DNA from 2 places in the Streptomyces sp. NPDC101165 genome. Region 2 is predicted to be linked to the other one. Evidence: riboswitches for the same ligand, from Rfam matches in the RefSeq annotation. Region 2 holds a riboswitch; the other holds the start of a gene.
What was found. Region 2 has a riboswitch for S-adenosylmethionine ahead of thrC (threonine synthase). Riboswitches for the same ligand answer to the same signal wherever they lie in the genome.

Region 1 (8,508 bases), on a different contig from region 2:
GCCGCCTCTCCCGAGGTGCGTGCTCAGGTCCACGCGGACTTCAAGCAGGGTGCCAAGGAGTCGGCGCTCGGCCGCCGCAAGCTGATCCGCAACACGATGTTCGGCGCGATGGCCATGGTGCCGCTCTCCGGCGTCATGCTGCTGCGCGACCTCGGCCCGCTGCCCGGCACCTCGCTGCGCCACACGCTGTGGGCCAAGGGCAAGCTGCTCGTCAACATGAACACGAACCAGCCGCTGCGTCCCGAGGACGTCGCCGTCGGTTCGCTGACCTTCGCCAAGCCCGAGGGCCTGGAGGAGGCACAGGAGGACTTCCAGAACGAGATCGCCAAGGCGGCCCTGATGATCATCCGGCTGCAGCCGGACAACATCAAGGACAAGCGCGAGCTCGAGTGGTCGCACGAGGGCATCGTCGCGTTCTCGAAGATCTGCACCCACGTCGGTTGCCCGATCTCCCTGTACGAGCAGCAGACGCACCACGTGCTGTGCCCGTGCCACCAGTCCACCTTCGACCTCTCCGACGGTGCCCGAGTGATCTTCGGCCCCGCCGGTCACGCCCTGCCGCAGCTCCGCATCGGCGTGAACGACGAGGGCTACCTCGAGGCGCTCGGCGACTTCGAAGAGCCCGTCGGTCCTGCATTCTGGGAGCGCGGATGAGCACCAACGAGAACAACGAGCGACGCGGCAAGGCGCCCGCCGGCGAGCGCGTCGCCGACTGGGCCGACGGACGGCTCGGGATCTACTCCCTGGCCAAGTCCAACATGCGCAAGATCTTCCCCGACCACTGGTCGTTCATGTTGGGCGAAGTCTGCCTGTACAGCTTCCTCATCATCATCCTGACCGGTGTGTACCTGACGCTGTTCTTCCATCCGTCGATGAACGAGGTGGTGTACCACGGCAGCTACGTCCCGCTCCAGGGACAGCTCATGTCCGAGGCGTTCAGCTCGACCCTGCACATCTCGTTCGACGTGCGTGGTGGTCTGCTCATCCGGCAGATCCACCACTGGGCCGCGCTGATCTTCCTCGCCGGCATGTTCGTGCACATGATGCGCGTGTTCTTCACGGGCGCGTTCCGCAAGCCGCGTGAGATCAACTGGCTGTTCGGCTTCCTGCTGTTCGTCCTGGGCATGTTCACCGGTTTCACCGGTTACTCGCTCCCGGACGACCTGCTCTCCGGCACCGGTGTCCGCTTCACCGAGGGCGCGATCCTGTCGATGCCGATCGTCGGCACCTACATCTCGTTCTTCCTCTTCGGCGGCGAGTTCCCCGGTCACGACTTCGTCGCCCGGTTCTACTCGATCCACATCCTGCTGCTGCCGGGCATCATGCTCGGCCTGGTGGTGGGCCACCTGATCCTGGTCTTCTACCACAAGCACACGCAGTTCGCGGGTCCCGGAAAGACGAACAACAACGTCGTCGGCATGCCGCTGCTGCCGGTGTACATGGCCAAGGCCGGAGGCTTCTTCTTCCTGGTCTTCGGTGTGATCGCCGCCATCGCCGCGGTGACCCAGATCAACCCGATCTGGGCCATGGGTCCCTACCGCCCCGACCAGGTGTCCACCGGCGCCCAGCCCGACTGGTACATGGGCTTCGCCGAGGGTCTGGTCCGCTACATGCCGGGCTGGGAGATCAACTTCTGGGGTCACACGCTCGTCCTGGGCGTGTTCATCCCGCTGGTGCTCTTCGGTCTCGTGCTGGCGGCGATCGCGTTGTACCCGTTCATCGAGTCCTGGGTCACCGGCGACAAGAGCGAGCACCACATCCTGGACCGCCCGCGCAACGCCCCGACCCGTACCGCGTTCGGTGTCGCCTGGGTCACCGTGTACATGGTCGGCCTGGTCGGTGGTGGCAACGACCTCATCGCCACCCACTTCAACCTGTCGATCAACGACGTGACCTGGTTCGTCCGGATCTTCTTCTTCGCCGGACCGGTCATCGCGTTCATCGTCACCAAGCGGATCTGCCTCGGCCTGCAGCGCCGCGACCGCGACAAGGTGCTGCACGGTCGCGAGACCGGCATCATCAAGCGCCTGCCGCACGGTGAGTTCATCGAGGTGCACGAGCCGCTCAGCCAGGAGCAGCTGCACACCCTCACGGCTCACCACCAGTACGAGCCGGCCGAGATCGGCCCGACGGTCGACGAGAACGGTGTCGAGCGCAAGGTGAAGGGGTCCGAGAAGCTGCGCGCCAAGCTCAGCAACGCCTACTACGGCGAGGACAACCAGATCCCGAAGCCGACTGTCGACGAGTACAAGGAGATCACGAGCGGCCACGGCCACCACTGATCCCCGCGTCGCCACGCCACGCCGAAGGGCCCCGTCCGTGTTCCGGACGGGGCCCTTCACCGTGTCCCGGGCTGGATAGGGTGGGAGCACACTGTTCTTCTAGACACCCAGGAGCGGCTATGAACGCTGTGACCCCCGCTGGAGGCGACACCGCGGCGGGCCGTTCCTGGCCCGCCCTGCTGAACGGGCTGCTGGACGGCCGGGACCTGTCCGCCGACGACACGGCCTGGGCGATGGACCTGATCATGCGCGGCGAGGCGACCGACGCGCAGATCGCCGGGTTCCTGGTGGCCCTGCGGTCCAAGGGCGAGACGGTGGAGGAGATCACCGGACTCGTGCGGACCATGTACGAGCACGCCAACGTGATCGAGGTACCCGGGCCCGCCGTCGACATCGTCGGCACGGGCGGTGACGGCGCCAAGACGGTGAACATCTCCACGATGTCGTCGATCGTCGTCGCCGGCACCGGAGCGAAGGTCGTCAAGCACGGCAACCGCGCCGCGTCCTCCGCCTCCGGGTCCTCCGACGTCCTGGAGAAGCTCGGGATCAACCTGAACCTGACCCCGAAGCGGGTCGCCGAGGTCGCCGACGAGGCCGGCATCACCATCTGCTTCGCGGTGAAGTTCCACCCGGCGCTGCGTCATGTCGCCGCGGCGCGCGGCCAGTTGGGGATCCGTACCACCTTCAACGTGCTCGGCCCGCTCACCAACCCGGCCAAGGTGCGCGCCCAGGCGGTCGGTGTCGCCGACCCCCGGATGGCGCCGATCGTGGCCGGGGTCCTCGCCGAGCGCGGCAACTCCGCCCTGGTCTTCCGGGGTGACGACGGCCTGGACGAGCTGACGACCACGTCCACCTCCCGGGTGTGGGTGGTCCGGGACGGCAAGGTCACGGAGGAGAGCTTCGACCCGCGGGACGTCGGCATCGACCTCGTCCCCGTGGAGGCCCTGCGTGGCGCCGACGCCTCCTACAACGCGGAGGTCGCCCGCCGCGTGCTGGACGGCGAGCAGGGCGCGGTCCGGGACGCGGTCCTGCTGAACTCGGCGGCCGCCCTGGTGGCGCTCGACCCGACCGAGGCACCCCTGGCCGAGCAGCTCCGCGCCGGCATGGCCAAGGCGGCCGTGTCGATCGACTCGGGCGAGGCGAAGCGGACGCTGGAGCGGTGGGTGGCGGCCAGCAACAAGTAGCGGGTGGCTGATCGCCGTCGCAGCGGGTGTCCCGGGATCCGGACAGAAGTTGCGCGGCGGCGATCAGCTCGGCTACGTTCCTGACCAGGTCATGAGTGACAGTCATGAGGCCCCGGCCGACTGTCCGGCAACCCTCCGTCCGTGGCGGGGTGCCCCGGGTGAAGACCAGGCCGTGGGCAACGAGGTCCACGGCAAGCGCGGACCCCTCGCACACCAGGGGTCCTGGTCGTCGAGGGAGCCTTCTGTGAGCAAGCGAATGCGATAGGGCGTAGAGCCCCGCCTCCGCGTACCCCTTTCACCTTCCCCACGTTCGAGCCGTACGCGCTCACGTGGTGATTCGCCTTGCCTCTCACAGGAGCTCGCCATGTCCGTCTTCACCGCTGCTGCCGACCAGTCCGTTTGTGCCCCTCTGTCCGTTCTGGGCCGTGACGTCACCGTCCCGCTCGTGACCGGCGGCGAAGTCACCTACGCGGCGCTCGACTACGCGGCCAGCGCCCCCGCCCTCCAGCGCGTCTGGGACGACGTGGCGGCCTACGCGCCGTACTACGGCAGCGTCCACCGCGGTGCCGGCTACCTCTCCCAGCTCTCCACCGACCTGTTCGAGAACGCCCGCAGGACGGTCGCCGAGTTCCTCGACTGCCGTGCGGCCGACCAGGTGGTCTTCACCCGCTCGACCACGGACTCCCTGAACCTCCTCGCCGCCGCCCTGCCCGCCGACTGTCAGGTCTTCGTCTTCGAGACCGAGCACCACGCCTCCCTGCTGCCCTGGCAGGACGCCCGCGTCACCTACCTCGACGCCCCGCGCACCCCGCGGCAGGCCGTCGAGACCCTGGAGCGGGCCCTCGCCGACCGTGACCCCTACGGCCCGGCCCTGGTCTGCGTCACCGGCGCCTCCAACGTCACCGGCGAGCTGTGGCCGGTGCGCGAGCTGGCCGCCGCGGCCCATGCGCACGGCGCCCGGATCGTCCTGGACGCCGCCCAGCTGGCCCCGCACCACCCCGTGTCGGTCCAGGACCTCGACGTCGACTGGGTCGCCTTCTCCGGCCACAAGCTGTACGCCCCCTTCGGCTCCGGCGTCCTGGCCGGGCGCGCCGACTGGCTGGTCGAGGCCGAGCCGTACCTCGCGGGCGGCGGCGCCAGCCGCAAGGTGACCCGGCGCGAGGACGGGGGAGTGGCCGTGGAGTGGCACGAGACCGCCGCCCGCCACGAGGCCGGCTCCCCGAACGTCATCGGCGCCTACTCCATCGCCTCCGCCTGCAGGGCGCTGACGGAGGCCGGTTTCGACACGCTGGTCGCCCGCGAGCAGCACCTGATCGCGAAGGTGCGGGCCGGCCTGGCCGAGGTCCCCGCGGTCCGGGTCCTCTCCCTCTTCGGCGACGACGCCCCGCGCGTCGGCGTGATCAGCTTCGTCGTGGACGGCTGGAACAGCTCCCACTTCGCCGCCGCCCTCTCCGCCGAGTACGGCATCGGCGTCCGTGACGGCCTGTTCTGCGCCCACCCGCTGGTCCGCACCCTCCTCGGCTCCGACCCCCAGACCCAGGGCGAGTGCGGGGCCCCCGAGGCCGCACCGGGCGAGAAGTCCCTGAACGCGATCCGCGTGAGCTTCGGTGCGGGCACCCCCGACGAGCACGTGGAGCGCTTCGTCACGGCGGTGAAGGAACTGGTGACCGAGGGCGCGAAGTGGACGTACCGCACGGAGGAAGGCCGCTGCGTCCCGGCGGTGTGAGCTTCTGAACGCCCGGTGGGGCGGTCTTCAGCCGATCAGTTGTCCAACCCGATCGAGAAGGCCGCCTCCAGGTCGTGCTGCGAGTACGTACGGAAGGCGACGTGCGTGTCCGTGGCCTCGACCCCGGGGATCTTGCTGATCCGCCCCGGAATCACGTCGGCCAGATCCTCGTGCTGCCGCACCCGCACCATGGCGATCAGGTCGTACGTACCGGTGACGGAGAAGACCTCGCTCACCGAATCCAGCGAAGCGACCTGCTCCGCGATCTCGGGGATCCGGTCCACGCTGGTCTTGATCAGGACGATCGCGGTGATCACGACGGGTTCTCTCCCTCGGGTGCCGGAGCCGGTGCGCACTTCACTCTAGTCGCCCGCCCGTCTCCCACCACCGCCCTTCCCAGGCCGCCCTTCGGGCCCTCCTTCTTGCGGTACCGCACCCACGCGTAGCCGAACCCCACCCCGAAGCCGACGAGGTGCGCGAGGTAGGCCACCCCCGGCCCCTCGCCGGCGCGCCCCGCCGCCAGCCACTGCAGCGCCGCCCAGAAGGGCAGCACCACCCAGGCCGGGAAGCGCATCGGCAGGAAGAACAGGAAGGGGAGCAGACTGGTGACACGGGCGCGGGGAAACAGATAGAGGAACGCGCCGAGAACCGCCGAGATCGCCCCGGACGCGCCCACCAGCGACTGCTCGGAGGTGGCGTTGGCGGCCGCGTAGCCCAGCAGGGCCAGGTAACCGCAGCAGACGTAGAAGAGGGTGAACTCCACCCGGCCCATTCGTTCCTCGGTCATCATCCCGAAGACGAAGAGGAAGAGCATGTTGCCGAGCAGATGCACCCAGCTGCCGTGCACGAACAGCGCGGTGACCGGGGTCAGGGCCTCCCGGACGGGCTCGTCGAACAGCCGCGCCGGGACCACCCCCCAGTGCCGGAAGTACGCGCGCTGCGCGGCCGGCAGCGCGTCCACGGAGCCGTACGCCGGAGTGAGCCCGGAGGCCGGGCCCAGGACGAAGATCAGGGAGCACACGGCGATGAGGGCGTACGTCATCGGCGCGGGGGTGTCCCGGAGCGCCCTGAGTGTGCGGCCGGCCGTCGTGCTCCAGGCGTTGATCATGACTACAGAGCATGACGTAAGGGGACGCAACCTGACAGACCGCCTCGCCGCCGTGGACGGACGGGCGGTGAGTACCCGCCAGGCCGTAGGGTTACGAGCCACACGCGTCGAGGAGCGGCGCGGACCGACCCGAGAAGGAAGCGAACAGTCACGATGACGGTTCCCCTGCCGACCGCCACGACGCGATGGCGCTGCACCCTCTGCGGCAACCTCACCCGCTTCGATGTGACCCGCTCGTCGAAGGTCGTCGAGTACGTCCACCTCGACCTCGCCGGTGAGCCGACGGTCGAGGAACGCGAGGTGGTCAGTGAGACCATCGACTCGGTCCGCTGCCGCTGGTGCAACGCGGTGGACCAGGTGGAACTCGTGGACAGGCCGGGCGCCGGCTCCTGAGCGGAGCGGGCCCCGTACAGGTATTGGGGTGTGACGGATGGTGGAGACCGCAGGCGGGGGGCCGGGCGACGGCACCGCTGAGGTGCTTGACCGTCCGCTGCCCGACGGCGTGCGCCGACGGGTCGTGCAGATCGTCTCGGACGGATTCGGCGGCCTGACCGTGGCGGAACTGCCCGCCCAATTGCGGCAGTACGCCCGGTTCGCCCCGAACCGGCGGGCCAAGTTCGCCGGGAACGCGATGGCGGCCGCGCTGGAGACCGATCCGCTCTTCCGGCAGCGGATCGGAGAGAAGTTCAGAGAGGCGCAGCCGGAGCTGTCCGGCGCCCTCGACTCCGGCTCGCCGCCCCCGGCCGCGGACCCGCTCGACGTGGCGGCCGCGGCCTATGTGCTGCGCCCGGCGGGCTGGGTGAAGCTGGTCACCGCGGCCGGCGAGGAGGCCCAGCGCGCGGACGCCGAGCGGGCCGACGAGGAGAGCCGGGCCGAGCTGGAGCGGCTGCGCGAGGAGCTGGCCGAGGCGCGGACGCAGACCCGGTCCGAGACCGAGCGGCTGCGCATCGAGATGGAGTCGGCGAAGAAGGAAGCGGAGTCGCTGCACCGTAAGCTCCGTGCCGCGCTCAGCGACGTCAAGCGCGGCGAGGCCGCCCTGCGCAAGGTCCAGGGCGAGATCGAGGCCGTACGCGCCGAGGGGCAGGCACAGCTGTCGGCCGCCGAGAGCGAGTCCCGCCGGCTCAAGGCCCGCCTGGGTGAGGCCGAGGCCGCGCTGGAGGCCACCCGCCGGGCGGCCCGCGAGGGGCGCAGCGTCGAGGACATGCGGGTGCGGCTGCTGCTCGACACCCTGCTGGACGCCACCCAGGGGCTGCGGCGCGAACTCGCCCTGCCTCCGGTCTCCGTGCGCCCGGCCGAGACCGTGGACGCGGTCGAACCGGGACGTATGACCCCGAAGGACATCGCGGCCCGGGCCCTGTCCGAGAACGATCCGGCGATCCTGGACCAGCTGCTCGCGCTGCCGCAGGCGCATCTGGTCGTCGACGGCTACAACGTCACCAAGACCGGCTATCCGCAGATGCCGCTGGAGAAGCAGCGCCTGCGGCTCCTGGGGCAGCTCTCGGCGCTCGCCGCGCAGACCGGCGCCGAGGTGACGTGCGTCTTCGACGGCGCCGAACTGGCCGCGCCCGTGCTGCTCGCGCCGCCGCGCGGGGTGCGGGTGCTGTTCTCCAAGCCGGGGGTCACGGCCGACGAGCTGATCCGCCAGCTGGTGCGCGCGGAGCCGCCGGGCCGTCCGGTCATCGTCGCCTCGACCGACCGGGAGGTGGCCGACGGGGTCGCCAGGGCAGGTGCCCGTCCCGTCGCCTCTGCGGTACTTCTGAAGCGACTGTCCTGAAGGTCCAACGCGCATACGCAATGCCCGAATTGACCCGACCCACACACCACGTAGGGTCAATCGCGCCTCACTACACGTGAGTTATGTGCAAAGAATGCATTGCGTCACAGGTTTTTTTGCTGCGAGGATTTGAACTGATCACAAGTGGGTCACTAGGGTCTGGGCTCGAACCTCCGAACGGGTGATCACTCACAAGAAGGAGTTCGTCCTCCGTGGCGTCCCATCGTCGACCCAAGCAGCCGAGTCGCACGCGTGTCACCGTGCTGACCACCGCAGCCGCCGCTGCCGTCGCGCTCAGCGCGAATGCCGCCAATGCCGCGCCGAGCGAGAAGCTCGGCAAGGACGAGGTCAAGGCAAAGGTCGACAAGCTCTACGAGCAGGCGGAGCAGGCCACCGAGAAGTACAACGGGGCCAAGGAGAAGCAGCAGAAGCTG
Region 2 (8,508 bases):
GACGACCCGCAGGCCGTGTTCGAGGCCCTGCGCGGCCCCCTCGCCGACCTCGCCACCCGGCACGGCCTGATCGTCGAGCCCGGCCGGCTGGTCCTCGAACTCCGCCCGCCCGGCATGGACAAGGGCGTCGCCCTCCTCGACCACGTCCGCGCCACCGGCGCCGAGTCCGTCCTCTATGCCGGCGACGACCTCGGCGACCTCCCCGCCTACGCCGCCGTCGACAAGCTCCGCTCCGACGGCGTCCCCGGCCTCCTGGTCTGCAGCGGCAGCACCGAGGTCACGGAACTGGCGGAGCGGGCGGACGTGGTGGTGGACGGCCCGGAGGGAGTCGTAGCACTGCTGCGGGCACTGGCGGCACACATGGCGTGATCAGCCCGTTCCGGGTGCCCGGAAATCACCGCTCAAGTGCACCGAGCTGATCCAGGAACCACTGAGCCGGCGGCAACGCAGTAGCCGCGGCAGCCAGCCTCTTGGACCGCTCCGCCCGCTCACCCGCCGGCAGCGCGAGCGCCTCGTGCAACGCGCTCGCCGTGCCCCCGATGTCGTACGGGTTCACCACGATCGCGTCCTCGCCCAGCTCCTCGTACGCCCCCGCCTCCCGCGACAGCACCAGTGCGCACCCCTCGTCGGAGACGACCGGCACCTCCTTGGCGACCAGGTTCATGCCGTCCCGGATCGGGTTGACCAGCGCCACGTCCGCGAGCCGGTACGCGGCCAGGGAGCGGGCGAAGTCGTCCTTGACGTGCAGCACGACCGGCGTCCAGTCCTCGGTCCCGTACACGGAGTTGATCGTCTCCGCGACCCGCTGCACCTCGGCCGTGTACTCCCGGTAGATGCCGAGGTCCTGCCGGGACGGGTAGGCGAAGGCGAGGTGGACCACCCGTTCGCGCCACTCGGGGTGGTCCTCCAGCAGCTGCCGGTACGCCAGCAGGCCGCGCACGATGTTCTTGGACAGCTCGGTGCGGTCCACCCGGACGATCGTCCGGCGCCCCTCGCCGATCTCCTCCCGCAGCGCGGCCATCCGCTCGTCCACGTCCGTCCGGTGCGCCCGCTCGCGCAGGAAGTCCGCGTCCGCGCCGAGCCCGTGCACACCGATCCGGGTCCCGGACGGGATGCCGGGGCCCAGCACCGCGTGACAGCAGTCGGTGAACGCGTCCGCCCAGCGCCGGGTCAGGAACGCGGCCCGGTCCGCGCCCAGGATGCCGGTCAGCAGCTCGGCCGCGATGTCGTCGGGCAGCAGACGGAAGTAGTCCGGCGGGGCCCAGGGAGTGTGCGAGAAGTGGCCGATGCGCAGGTCGGGGCGGAGCCGGCGGAGCATCCGGGGGGTGAGGGCCAGGTGGTAGTCCTGGACGAGCACCGCGGCGCCGTCCGCCGCCTCCTCGGCCAGCGCCTCGGCGAAGGCGCGGTTGTACGCCTCGTACGACGCCCACTGCCGCCGGAACTCCGCGTCGAAGACCGGCTCCAGCGGGGTCTGGTACAGCATGTGGTGGACGAACCAGAGCACCGAGTTGGCGATGCCGTTGTACGCGTCGGTGAACACGGTCGCGTCGATGTCGAGCATCCGCACCCGCTGCCCGCCGGTCTCCTCGGCCGGCAGCAGCCCGCCGTCCGCGCGCCGTACCGCCTCGCGGTCGCCGCCGCCCAGCGCGGCGCACACCCACACCGCATTGTGGTTCGGCCCGATGGCCGACAGCCCCGAGACCAGCCCGCCGCCGCCCCGCTTGGCGAGCAGCGAACCGTCCTCGTGCACCTCGTACGAAACCGGGCCGCGGTTGGACGCGACCAGCACATCAGCAGTGTGCGCGGAAGCCATGGTCCTCAACCTAGCCCGGCCCGGAAACGCTCAAACGTACGGTCTGCCCCGGAAGGGGGCTGTATACAGCCGTTCTCGTGCGCCCCTCACGCCACCCGGCGCGCCGCGTACTCCGCGATCTCCGCCATCGGTGGCCGTTCCTCGGTGTCCACCGAGTAGGTGCGTGGCTCGAACCCGTCCTCGCCCCGCTCGAACTGGGTGAGGGACGGCCGGACGAGGTGTCCGCGGGCGAGCCTGAGCTGTGCGGTGCGGTAGATCGCCGCGGCCATCCGGCCCAGCGCCTGGCCGTCCTGGTGGCGGTGCTTGCGCACGCCGACGTCGACCTGGGCGAGGGCGTCCAGGCCCACCAGGTGCAGGGCGTCGACCAGCATGCCCAGCTCGACGCCGTAGCCGACGGGGAAGGGGAGCTGTTCCAGCAGCGAGCGGCGGGCCGCGTACTCGCCGCCGAGCGGCTGCACGAAACCGGCCAGCTGCGGCCAGTGCATGTTCAGCAGCGGGCGGGCCATGAGTTCGGTGACCCGGCCGCCCTGCCCTGCTGCGCCGCCGAGCGGGCGGTCGTACATCGCCTTGACCAGGTCGACGCCCGGCTCGGTGAGCAGCGGGCCGACGATGCCGGAGACGAAGTCGGAGGAGAACTCCTTCAGGTCGGCGTCGATGAAGCAGATGACGTCCCCGCTGGTCACCAGCAGCGAGCGCCACAGCACCTCGCCCTTGCCGGGGACGGCCGGGATGCGCGGGAGGATCTCGTCGCGGTGGACGACCCGCGCGCCCGCCGACGCGGCCACCTCGGAGGTGCGGTCGGTGGACCCGGAGTCGACGACGACGATCTCGTCGACGAGCGGGACCTGCTGCATGAGGTCGTGACGGATGATCGCGACGATGTCGCCGACCGTCTTCTCCTCGTTCAGCGCGGGCAGGACGACGGAGACGGACTGACCGGTGCGCTGTTTGGCGGCGAGTATCCGGTGGAGCGGACGATCGGTCACGGACCAGGAGCGGGCGGCCAGCCAGCGCTCGACTTCTTCCAGCACGGTCTGCGGCTCCTCACTGTCGTGATCACAGGGCGTGACCGTGTGATCCATCTCGCGGTTCGGACGACTATCTCAACTGTCCTGGCCTTCGGTTACAGTCTTGAACAACGCCGGTGACCATCGCATGTCAGGGTCAACGAGCGTTGACAACCACATACAGCTCATCCAGAGGGGCAGAGGGAAACGGCCCGATGAAGCCCCGGCAACCCTCCAGTCGGTTCTCGTTCTCCAGCGAGGCTCCCGGCTAGGGAAGGTGCCAAATCCGTCTCACGGCGAGATGCGTCGTGAGGAAGATGAGGAGAAAGGGCCTCGCCTCCATGGCTGTGCAGACAGTTGCAAGCACCAGCAATCCCACCGTAGACCTCGGCCCCGCCGCGGCGCTGAGCTGTCGCGAGTGCGGTCACCGGGTGCCCCTCGGGCCGGTGTTCGCCTGCGAGGAGTGTTTCGGTCCGCTGGAGATCGCCTACGACTTCTCCGCCTACGACACCGAAGAACTGCGTAAGCGCATCGAGTCCGGCCCCGCGAACATCTGGCGTTACGCGCCGCTGCTGCCCGTCCCCGCCGACGTGGCCGACAAGCCCAACATCAACCCGGGCTGGACCAAGCTCGTCAAGGCCGACAACCTGGCCCGCGAGCTGGGCGTCACCGGCGGGCTGTACGTGAAGGACGACTCCGGCAACCCGACGCACTCCTTCAAGGACCGGGTGGTGGCCCAGGCCCTGGAGGCCGCGCGTGCCTTCGGCTTCACCACGCTCTCCTGCTCCTCGACCGGCAACCTCGCCGGTGCCGTCGGCGCCGCCGCCGCCCGCGCCGGCTTCCGCTCCTGCGTGTTCATCCCGCACGACCTGGAGCAGGGCAAGGTCGTCATGGCCGCGGTCTACGGCGGCGAGCTGGTCGGCATCGAGGGCAACTACGACGACGTGAACCGGTTCTGCTCCGAGCTGATCGGTGACCCGGCCGGCGAGGGCTGGGGCTTCGTCAACGTCAACCTGCGGCCGTACTACGCGGAGGGCTCGAAGACCCTGGCGTACGAGATCTGCGAGCAGCTCGGCTGGCGGCTCCCGGACCAGATCGTGGTCCCGATCGCCTCCGGCTCCCAGCTGACGAAGATCGACAAGGGTCTGCAGGAGCTGATCAAGCTCGGGCTCGTCGAGGACAAGCCGTACAAGATCTTCGGTGCGCAGGCCGAGGGCTGCTCGCCGGTGTCCACCGCCTTCAAGGCCGGTCACGACGTGGTCCGCCCGCAGAAGCCGAACACCATCGCCAAGTCGCTGGCGATCGGCAACCCGGCCGACGGCCCGTACGTCCTCGACATCGCCCGCCGTACCGGTGGCGCGGTGGAGGACGTGACGGACGAGCAGGTCGTGGACGCGATCAAGCTGCTGGCCCGGACCGAGGGCATCTTCGCGGAGACCGCCGGCGGTGTGACGGTCGGCGTGACGAAGAAGCTGATCGAGGACGGTGTGCTCGACCCGACCCTGACGACGGTCGTCCTCAACACCGGTGACGGCCTCAAGACGCTGGACGCGGTGGCGGGTACGGGGCTCACCGCGACGATCCGTCCCACCCTCGAGTCGTTCCGCGACGCGGGGCTCGTCTGAGGGCCTCGTCCTTTCGTTTCCGTCTGCGGGCCGGTGGGGGCTGGTCACGCAGTTCCACCCCGACCGGAGGTTTCAACGTGAGCGTCACCGTCCGCATCCCCACCATCCTGCGCACCTACACCGGTGGCCGGGCCGAGGTCGCCGCCGAGGGCGGGACCCTCGCCGAGGTCATCCAGGACCTGGAGAAGAATCACACGGGCATCGCGGCCCGCGTTCTCGACGACCAGGGCAAGCTGCGCCGCTTCGTCAACGTGTACGTCAACGACGACGACGTCCGCTTCGAGCAGGGGCTGGAGACGGCGACCCCGGACGGCGCCGGTGTCTCCATCATTCCGGCCGTCGCCGGCGGCTGATCAAAAGTGGAGCATTACCTTCGGTAACCGTGGTTACCGATTGTTCATCGAATGGCCTCCTCCGTGAGAGAAGCGGAGGGGGCCATTCTGCGTGATTGAGCGCGGTACAGTTGGGGAACGCGTGCTGGGGCTGCGGGTCGCAAGCCCCGGAATCATGCGTTACGCCCGGTGAGAAGTGGCCAAAGTGCCCGGGCTATATGCGCCTTTTTGCGCCTTTCATGGAGCCCGACTTGCCCTGAATTCGGACGAATTCTCGGCAGATTCCGGATCGGGCGCGTCCAGAATTCTCGTCCGATTGACCTGTTGCAGAGGGCAGTTGGACAGATACATTCAGCCGCGGTCGACGCGTTCCGGCGCACGCCCCCGACCAATGGGGGGTGAGGTCTGACCCGGGTCCGCGAAGTGTGGATCTGTGCAAGGGCCAGTAATAGGGGAGTTAGGCATGGCTCAGGGCACCGTCAAGTGGTTCAACGCGGAGAAGGGGTACGGCTTCATCGCGGTCGACGGTGGTGCGGATGTTTTCGTCCACTACAGCGCGATCCAGATGGACGGTTACCGCACCCTGGAAGAGGGACAGCGGGTCGACTTCGAGATCTCGCAGGGCCAGAAGGGCCCGCAGGCGGACATGGTCCGGCTGGCGACCAGCTGAAGCACGCGTCGACTGAACAGCGACGTTCTTCTGTTTCATCTTCGAAGGGCCCGCACCTCCCGGGGTGCGGGCCCTTCGTCATGCCCGGCGCTCCCCTGTTCGCGTGCGGCTGAGTGCACCCTCCGGCACCCCCGAGGCGCTTGCACTCGGGGGTGCCGAGTGCTAATCATTGGCGTTAGCACTCTGAAGGTGAGAGTGACAAAGAAGGACCGGGTCGGTGAGGCCCGCAGGCCAGGTGGGGCAAGGAACCACAGGTCGGCGAGCCGTCCGTCGCGGGCGCGGGCGCGGTCCGAAGGAATCACCCCCAGTCCTGGAGGGACCACTTCACATGGCCAAGATCATCGCGTTCGACGAGGAGGCGCGGCGCGGCCTCGAGCGCGGCATGAACCAGCTCGCGGACGCCGTCAAGGTGACGCTCGGCCCCAAGGGCCGCAACGTCGTCCTCGAGAAGAAGTGGGGCGCCCCCACGATCACCAACGATGGTGTCTCCATCGCCAAGGAGATCGAGCTCGAGGACCCGTACGAGAAGATCGGCGCCGAGCTGGTCAAGGAAGTCGCGAAGAAGACGGACGACGTAGCCGGTGACGGCACGACGACCGCGACCGTCCTGGCCCAGGCCCTGGTCAAGGAAGGCCTGCGCAACGTCGCCGCCGGTGCCAACCCGATGGCCCTGAAGCGCGGTATCGAGAAGGCCGTCGAGGCCGTCTCCGCCGCCCTGCTGGAGCAGGCGAAGGACGTCGAGACCAAGGAGCAGATCGCCTCCACCGCGTCCATCTCCGCCGCCGACACCCAGATCGGCGAGCTGATCGCCGAGGCCATGGACAAGGTCGGCAAGGAAGGCGTCATCACCGTCGAGGAGAGCAACACCTTCGGTCTGGAGCTCGAGCTCACCGAGGGCATGCGCTTCGACAAGGGCTACATCTCCGCCTACTTCGCGACCGACATGGAGCGCATGGAGGCGTCGCTCGAGGACCCGTACATCCTCATCGCGAACTCCAAGATCGGCTCCGTCAAGGACCTGCTCCCGCTCCTGGAGAAGGTCATGCAGTCGGGCAAGCCGCTGCTGATCATCGCCGAGGACGTCGAGGGCGAGGCCCTGTCGACCCTGGTGGTCAACAAGATCCGTGGCACCTTCAAGTCCGTCGCCGTCAAGGCCCCGGGCTTCGGTGACCGCCGCAAGGCCATGCTCGGCGACATCGCCATCCTCACGGGCGGCGAGGTCATCTCCGAGGAGGTCGGCCTCAAGCTGGAGAACGCGACCCTGGACCTCCTGGGCCGCGCCCGCAAGGTCGTCATCACCAAGGACGAGACCACCATCGTCGACGGTGCCGGCTCCTCGGAGCAGGTCGGCGGCCGGGTCAACCAGATCCGCGCCGAGATCGAGAACAGCGACTCCGACTACGACCGCGAGAAGCTGCAGGAGCGCCTGGCGAAGCTCGCCGGCGGTGTCGCGGTCATCAAGGCCGGTGCCGCCACCGAGGTGGAGCTCAAGGAGCGCAAGCACCGCATCGAGGACGCCGTCCGCAACGCGAAGGCGGCCGTCGAGGAGGGCATCGTCGCCGGTGGTGGCGTGGCCCTGCTGCAGACCTCCGGTGTCTTCGAGAAGCTGGAGCTCGAGGGCGACGAGGCCACCGGTGCCGCCGCTGTGAAGCTGGCCCTGGAGGCCCCGCTGAAGCAGATCGCCGTCAACGCCGGCCTCGAGGGCGGTGTCGTGGTGGAGAAGGTGCGCAACCTGACCCCGGGCCACGGCCTGAACGCCGCGACCGGCGAGTACGTCGACCTGGTCGCCGAGGGCATCATCGACCCGGCGAAGGTGACCCGCTCTGCTCTGCAGAACGCCGCCTCCATCGCCGCGCTGTTCCTCACCACCGAGGCCGTCATCGCCGACAAGCCGGAGAAGGCCGCCGCGGCCGCTCCGGGCGGCATGCCGGGCGGTGACATGGACTTCTGATCGACCTGACGGTTGATCGCCTGTCCTACGGACCGAGGGCGGTGCTTCCAGCTTCTGGCTGGGGGTGCCGCCCTCGGGCGTTTTCAGGGCTCAGGTGTCCTGATCAGTCGGTTCCTGAGAGTAATAGGAGCCCACTGCGGGCTGACCCGTGTAGTTCGGCCCGGCGGCGGGATCGGCACCGACGTAGCGGAACGGCGGTCGGATGTCACGGGCGCCATCGAGGGTGAGGCGGTGGTGCCGGGAGCTGTAGCGGAACCCGGCGGCGCGGAGGGCGGAGAGGGCGGCCCGCCCGGCGGGTGAGCCGTCGGCCCAGCGGACGGAGTCGGGGTCGAAGTGGGTGATGAACAGTCCGTCGGGGGTGAGCCATGAGGCGGCCCGGCACAGAAGCCCCAGCTGATCGCCGATGTAGTGGAGACCGTGTACGCAGGTGATGAGGTCGTACGTCCGTGAGGGCGCCCAAGAGGAAACGGAGGCGACGATCTCCTCCAGGACGGGCGGCGTCGGCGCCCCGGGCGCGAGCGGCCCCACGAGGTCCACGGCGGTGAGCACGGCGTCGCTCGACAGGGCACCGGCCGCCTCACGCAAGGCCCGGCCCTCACCACTGCACAGGTCCAGCCAGGAGGGAGCGGGACGACCGGCCAGCCGGGCGAGGGGATCGAAGCCCAACTCGCGGGCGTAGCTGTTGACTCCGGTGAGCCCGCGTTCCCGGTTCATGGAGTTGTTGGCCACGACGGAGGACCGCTCCAGCTCGTCGCTCGCGGAGATCAGTGGGGGTTTCGGCATACGGTCAGTCTGCGTAGTCCTTGAGCTCCTCGGTCTCCAGGGTGATGCTCACCGGCGGTGGGAGCTCGACGGCGGCGCCCCAGGGGTGGGACGGGGACTGCTGGTAGCGGCCGTCCTTGGGCTCGCTGTAGACGGTGACCGTGTTGTTGTCGCGGTCGATGAGGTGACAGACGGGGATGTCGACTGCTCCGTAGCCGACGGGCTTGTCGACGCGGTCGCGCTGGTTGGTGTCGCGGTCGTGGGAGGTGATCTCCACGGCCATGAGGGCGCCGTCGGCCGGGGACCAGTTGCCGTGTCCCTTGAAGTGGCCCCTGGGCGCGAGAAAGC

Region 1: it holds a riboswitch for S-adenosylmethionine, as region 2 does, so the genes downstream of both, ACIRVH_RS19665 (aminotransferase class V-fold PLP-dependent enzyme) here and thrC (threonine synthase) in region 2, are expected to answer to the same signal.

The regions. Positions count from the first base shown of each region.
Region 1 is NZ_JBIWPG010000008.1:345,019-353,526, forward strand. It holds gene ACIRVH_RS19650 (Rieske 2Fe-2S domain-containing protein) at 1-654, shown strand, start outside; gene ACIRVH_RS19655 (cytochrome bc complex cytochrome b subunit) at 651-2,282, shown strand; gene trpD (anthranilate phosphoribosyltransferase) at 2,402-3,466, shown strand; SAM riboswitch class IV at 3,554-3,670, shown strand; gene ACIRVH_RS19665 (aminotransferase class V-fold PLP-dependent enzyme) at 3,831-5,192, shown strand; gene ACIRVH_RS19670 (Lrp/AsnC family transcriptional regulator) at 5,228-5,509, opposite strand; gene ACIRVH_RS19675 (rhomboid family intramembrane serine protease) at 5,506-6,300, opposite strand; gene ACIRVH_RS19680 (hypothetical protein) at 6,454-6,693, shown strand; gene ACIRVH_RS19685 (NYN domain-containing protein) at 6,731-8,074, shown strand; gene ACIRVH_RS19690 (NlpC/P60 family protein) at 8,287-8,508, shown strand, end outside.
Region 2 is NZ_JBIWPG010000011.1:171,073-179,580, forward strand. It holds gene otsB (trehalose-phosphatase) at 1-369, shown strand, start outside; gene ACIRVH_RS24555 (trehalose-6-phosphate synthase) at 395-1,813, opposite strand; gene ACIRVH_RS24560 (glucosyl-3-phosphoglycerate synthase) at 1,900-2,844, opposite strand; SAM riboswitch class I at 3,003-3,144, shown strand; gene thrC (threonine synthase) at 3,162-4,445, shown strand; gene ACIRVH_RS24570 (MoaD/ThiS family protein) at 4,523-4,798, shown strand; gene ACIRVH_RS24575 (cold-shock protein) at 5,241-5,447, shown strand; gene groL (chaperonin GroEL) at 5,776-7,398, shown strand; gene ACIRVH_RS24585 (class I SAM-dependent methyltransferase) at 7,489-8,181, opposite strand; gene ACIRVH_RS24590 (Uma2 family endonuclease) at 8,186-8,508, opposite strand, start outside.